2 regions of the Lactobacillus sp. ESL0263 genome follow, and region 1 is predicted to be linked to the other one. Evidence: predicted binding sites of a transcription regulator. Region 1 holds the regulator's gene; the other holds the start of a gene.

Evidence for each region. Region 1 encodes HrcA, which represses chaperone genes, less so after heat shock. Its sites were predicted from a motif close to TTAGCACTCNNNNNNNNNGAGTGCTAA; they were not measured.
Region 2: a site for HrcA is predicted at 1,571-1,597, ahead of clpP (ATP-dependent Clp endopeptidase proteolytic subunit ClpP). Genes of this name have one in related genera too.

The regions. Positions count from the first base shown of each region.
Region 1 is NZ_REHL01000004.1:620,576-623,794, reverse strand. Features, by position in the region: gene ribF (riboflavin biosynthesis protein RibF) at 1-670, shown strand, start outside; gene hrcA (heat-inducible transcriptional repressor HrcA) at 807-1,856, shown strand; gene grpE (nucleotide exchange factor GrpE) at 1,869-2,450, shown strand; gene dnaK (molecular chaperone DnaK) at 2,469-3,219, shown strand, end outside.
Region 2 is NZ_REHL01000004.1:188,786-192,004, reverse strand. Features, by position in the region: gene F5ESL0263_RS02895 (SH3-like domain-containing protein) at 1-1,458, opposite strand, end outside; gene clpP (ATP-dependent Clp endopeptidase proteolytic subunit ClpP) at 1,630-2,214, shown strand; gene whiA (DNA-binding protein WhiA) at 2,270-3,205, opposite strand; gene yvcK (gluconeogenesis factor YvcK family protein) at 3,209-3,219, opposite strand, start outside.

The DNA of each region.
Region 1 (3,219 bases):
TTATCTTTTGGTAATGCATTTTAGTGATGCTTTTGGTAAGTTAAATCCTCAACAATTTGTTGACGAAATTATTATAAAACTTAACACAGATACAGTCGTTGCTGGATTTGATTATACATATGGTCCAAAAGACGTAGCAAATATGAAAAATTTTCCTAAGTTTGCTAAAGGAAGGTTTGATATCGTCAATGTGCCGCAGCAATCATATGATGGCCAAAAAATTGGTTCTACTGAAATAAAAAAAGCCATTGTTAATGGAGACATGGAACTAGCTAGCGAACTTCTCGGCTGTCCATATATGATGTCTGGAAAAATTGGTCATGGATTGCGCAACGGTCATAAACTAGGTTTTCCAACTGTAAATTTGGTATGGCAAGATAGTAAGGTAATTCCAAAAATTGGTGTTTATGCCACAAAAACAAAGATTGATGGACATTGGTATGATTCAATGACTAGTGTTGGATACAATGTAACTATCGGCGATGGAAAAAAAGTTTTAATTGAATCAAATTTATTTGGCTTTGATGAAGAAGCCTATGGCAAAAAAGTGGCTATCAAATGGTACAAGTATACACGTGGTGAGATTAAATTTGCTAATTTGGATGATTTAAAGAAACAAATGGAAGCAGACGAGACCGAAATTAAGGCTTATTTTGCTCAGCAAAGTTAATTTTAGTTAAACAGTAATTCAAGTTAAAATTAATTGCGAAAAAATTAGCACTCAACTTGACATTCTGCTAAAAGCTAGTATCATAATAATTGTTAGCACCAAAAAAGTATGAGTGCTAAAAGTGAGGGCGATATTTATGTTGACCGAACGTCAAGAATTAATTTTAAAAACAATTATTAATGATTTTACTCAGACGCATGATCCTGTTGGCTCAAAAACAGTGATGAATCAGTTACCGATGAAAGTCTCAAGTGCGACAATTCGAAATGAAATGGCTGCGCTTGAAGATAAGGGTCTTCTTGAAAAAACACATCTTTCAAGTGGACGAATTCCGTCGATGGACGGTTATCGGTACTATTTAGACAACTTGCTTGAGCCACTTAAGATACCATCCTCTGTTTACAAGAGAATTGTTAGTCAACTTGATCAACCATTTCATCAAGTTAATGAAATTGTTCAAGAAGCAGCAAAGATTTTATCTGATTTGACTAATTACACAGCTTTTGCAGAAGGGCCAGAAAACAATGATATCACAATAACTGGTTTTAGAATTGTCTCTTTAATTAATAGACAAGTGATGGCAATTTTAGTTACTAGTGATGGTGATGTTCACAACCAAGTTTATAACTTGCCACGTAACATCAGTGGTGATGAAATTGAAAAAGCAGTCCGAATGATTAACGATGAGTTAATTGGCAAAACGCTAAATGAGGTTACATCATCTTTGCTTAATCGAACTTTGGGTAAGAAGCTTGCTAATTCTCATGCAAGTGACTTACTTGAGTTGGTTGAAGACGTCATTAAAGATGCTACAAGTGAGCAAATGTATGTTGATGGTCAGATTAATTTACTTAATAATACTTCTTTGGATGATGTCTCAAGTTTACGCTCTGTTTATGAGTTAATTGATCACAATGATTTGATTTCAGATATGGTTGATCAATGTATGAACTCAGACAGTGGTAAGTATCCAATTCGTGTTAGTTTGGGTTCAGATTTGCCAAGTGATTTACTTAAGGACTATAGCCTGCTCACTGCGGAATATAGTGTTGGTTCACATGGTAAAGGCGTAATTGCTTTACTTGGTCCTAACAATATGCCATATTCGCAAGTAATTGGTCTTTTGGAATATTTTAGAAATGAACTTGCTAAGAAACTACTTGAGTATTATGGTAGATTCAAATAAAGGAGGTTAGCCGTGAGTAAAGAAAAATATGCTAGTGAAAAAGATCTAAACAAAGATCAAATTAAAGCTGAAGAAAAAAAGTCTGATACAAAGGCTAATACTACAGATAAAAGTAAGAAACCTGAGACTTCAAAAAAGCTTGAAACAGAATTAGCAAAAATAAAAGAAGAACAAAAAGAACTAGAAGACAAGTACCTTCGTAGTCAAGCGGAAATGCAGAATATGCAAAATCGCTACAACAATGAACGTGCCCAATTGATTAAGTATGAATCACAATCCTTAGCTAAAGATATTTTACCAGCGATGGATAATTTAGAAAGAGCATTGGAAACCAAGGTAGATGATGAGGCTTCGCGTCAACTTAAAAAGGGTGTTCAAATGACTTTGGATGCGCTTGTTAAAGCCATGAAGGATCATGGAATTAGTGAAATTGATGCTGAAAAAGCACAGTTTGATCCGAACTTACATCAAGCAGTTCAGACTGTTGCAGCTGAATCTGATGATCAAAAAGATCACGTCGTTCAGGTTCTACAAAAGGGATATTTATATAAAGATCGCACATTAAGACCAGCAATGGTTGTTGTTGCTCAATAATTGAAAGGATGATTATTAATGTCAAAAGTTATCGGTATTGACTTAGGAACTACTAACTCAGCAGTTGCAGTTCTTGAAGGAAAAGAACCTAAGATAATTACTAACCCAGAAGGTAACCGTACTACTCCATCTGTTGTTGCTTTTAAAGATGGTGAAATTCAAGTTGGTGAAGTTGCTAAGAGACAAGCAATTACCAACCCAAACACAATTTCATCAATCAAGCGCCACATGGGTGAAGCTGACTACAAAGTTAAAATTGGTGATAAGGCTTATACTCCTCAAGAAATTTCAGCAATGATTTTGCAATACATTAAGAAGTTTGCTGAAGACTACTTAGGTGAAAAGGTTACTGAAGCTGTTATTACAGTTCCTGCATACTTCAATGATGCTCAACGTCAAGCAACTAAGGATGCTGGTAAAATTGCTGGTTTAGATGTTAAGAGAATCATCAACGAGCCTACTGCTTCTTCACTTGCTTATGGTCTTGATAAAGATGCAGAAGATGAAAAAGTTTTAGTATACGACCTTGGTGGTGGTACTTTCGATGTTTCAGTTTTGCAATTGGGTGATGGCGTCTTCCAAGTATTGTCAACAAACGGTGATACTAACCTTGGTGGTGACGACTTTGATAACAAGATTATCGATTGGCTAGTTCAAAACTTTAAGGATGAAAATGGTATTGATCTTTCTAAAGATAAGATGGCTTTGCAACGTCTAAAGGATGCTGCTGAAAAAGCTAAGAAAGACTTATCTGGAGTATCTTCAACTC
Region 2 (3,219 bases), 430 kb from region 1:
AGTTAGTTGCCAATATTCATAGCGATTATTCTTAGTATCATGATATACCGTGTACATCTCATAGTCGTTCATGATTACACCGTTATGGAAGTAACGAGGACTATTTTGGTCACCTACCCAAGTTTTCATTGTCCAAATCTTGTTAATTTGTAAATCACTCTTACGAATTTGAACAATTTCTTCTGAGTCAGTAGTTTCATTTAATTTATTATCATTGTTAATCACATAGATATACTTGTCACTTGCACCCATTGCTTGACCGTGACCAATTGGGATATATGGACTAACTTTAATATGCTTAACGTAATTATTAAAGTCTTTTTGTGACATGTCTAAAAGATGTTGAGCATTATATGGATTAGTTAACTTATTCAAATCATAACCAACAATGTGACCAGAGCTTAAATAAGTGTGACTCAATAAACTGGTATAAGCCCAGCCGTTTGAAACAGTTACACCTTCTGGAATATGGCCAACACGATTAATATTATCATCGGTTGGATCCTTTACGCTCAGAAGAACTGGTTGATAAAATCTTGTCTTCAGAGTCATATTACCACTTGTTAGAGTATGTGATTCTGTTTCTGGTGTGTATTCTGTAGGACTAATGTAATTAACTGAAGAACCATAATGTGTTTTCCATGCTTGGTGTTCATTTGTACCAGGCTGCGCAGGGAACGAATTAGTTACATCAGGATCAGCAATTCCTTCAGTAGTACTCTTTCTAACAGTTATTTTGACGCTTGCTGTCGCATCACCATATGTATATTTAACCGTATAAGTTTTTGGAGTTGCACAAGAGATAGTCTCACGCGAAACTTTCACATTGTCATTACTAATAACCGTACCCATGTAATTAGTTGCATATGAAATTGCATCCCGTGTGAAAAATTCATAAAACTCGTTGTTAACCAAGCTAATAGTCTTAGGAACAGCAATTTGGTTTCTAGCAAAGAATTTTTCATTTACATAACCAACTTTTCGACCATTAACATAAATTCGCCAATAGCGCGCACTTTTAGTTTCAATTAGTTGGTCTGATTGAATATGGCTATATTGAAAATTAATCCCATCAGCAACTTTTTTACTAACTTTGCCATCTGTTACATTTGCCCAAACCTTATAGTTTTTGTTACCAGCAACTTTAGTCATCATTGCATAACCAGTTATTACTTGTTTAGGTGTTTTCTTTTTTACTATCGGCTGCTTATCATTTTGAGTATCAGAGTTGGTATTACCAGGATCAGGTTGACTATTGGGATCGCCACTGTCATTTTCCTCATCGGTATTTTCTCCCTGATTACTATTCTTGCTAGGAGTGGTTTTAGTTTCTCCTTGCGTTGGCTGCTGCGATTGATTAGAATCAGCCTCAACCGATGTAATTGCAAGACCAGTTGACAATGCTAGGCCAGCAAGCATTGTTGTCGCAAGAATTGCAATTTTCTTAAAAAGCTTCAAAATTATTCCTCCAATATTTTAGTTTACTTTCGTATTATATAATAAGAACATTGTAACTTAGAATACAAAATTAATACACTTTCATTGACAGCATTTAATGTAAGTGATTTAATTAGCACTGTACTTATTAGAGTGCTAACAAAAATGACTTTAATTTTAGGAGGTAAAAAGATGCTTGTACCTACAGTTATTGAACAAACTGCTCGTGGCGAACGTGCTTATGACATATATTCTCGTTTGCTAAAAGATCGAATTATCATGCTCAGTGGAGAAATTAATGATGACATGGCAAATACAATTATTGCCCAGTTATTATTCCTTGATGCTCAAGACAACACTAAGGACATTTCCCTTTATATCAACTCACCCGGTGGTGTAATCACTTCTGGTTTAGCAATTATGGATACGATGAACTTCATTAAGTCAGATGTATCAACTATTGCAATCGGAATGGCTGCCTCTATGGCTTCTATTCTATTAACCAGTGGTGCAAAGGGTAAACGTTTTGCTTTACCTAACTCTACTGTATTGATTCACCAACCTTTAGGTGGGGCTCAAGGCCAACAAACTGATATTCAAATTGCAGCTAATGAAATTTTAAAGAGCCGTGAAAAGATCAATAAGATTCTTCACGAAACTACTGGTCAACCACTTGAAAAGATTCAGAAAGATACTGAACGTGATAACTACCTAACTGCTGAAGAAGCAAAGGATTATGGCTTAATTGATGAAATTATGGTCAACCAAAAGAAGTAGTTAGATACTAATTAAACTAAAAAGATCTCCAAGCTAAATAGCTTGGAGATCTTTTTTATTCTTCTAATTTCTGTGCCATTTCATGCAGTTTAGCAAAACGGTGATTTGCACCTGATTTTGAAATAGGTCCATCTGGAACTTGCTGAGCAATCTCTTTTAATGACAGTTCCGGATTGGCCAGCCGCAATCTTGCGATTCCCTGCAGCTTTTCTGGAATATTTTCAAGCCCGATTTTACGTTCTATTAATTCAATATCCTCAACTTGTTTAGCAGCAGCATTAGCAGTCTTTTTCAAATTTGCCGTATCACAATTAACTAAGCGATTAACCGAATTGCGCATATCACGCATAATCCTTAAGTCTTCAAAGGATAGCATTGCGTTGACTGCACCGACAACGTGAAGAAAATCGCCAATTTTCTCTGCTTCTTTGAGATAGACTATATAACCCCGCCTTCTACTAATTGTTTTGGCATTAAGGTTAAAATAATGATTCATTAGTTCTAATAAATCATTGTTGTGATCTTCATAAGCAGAATATATTTCCAAGTGATACCTGCTTGTTTCCGGATTATTTACACTCCCACTTGCTAAGAACGCACCACGCAAATACGACATTGCACCCTCGCGCGAATCAATTATTCTTTTAGGTATTCGCGTGATTAAACCTGAATCAGGCGCTAAAATTTCCAAATTAGTCAAAATTTCTTTGACATGATTTTGCAGGCGCACCAAATACTGGTTATTTTTCTTTAGTTTCATTTTACGCGAAACAATTAATAACGGTTCTACACGATACGCTGTTTTTATTAAAGAAAAAATTCGTCGAGCAATTGCTGGGTTTTCAGTTGTGATATCAAGACTAAACATACGGTCATGATAGTTTAAAACACCGTTCATCCGCAAAAAAGCAGCTAATTCAGCCTTTGCGTGCTCAGGATGAATTGGTAAGGAGGTAAGTTCCTTCTTTACTTCACTTGCATAACTTGCCATTGGTTATTCCGTAG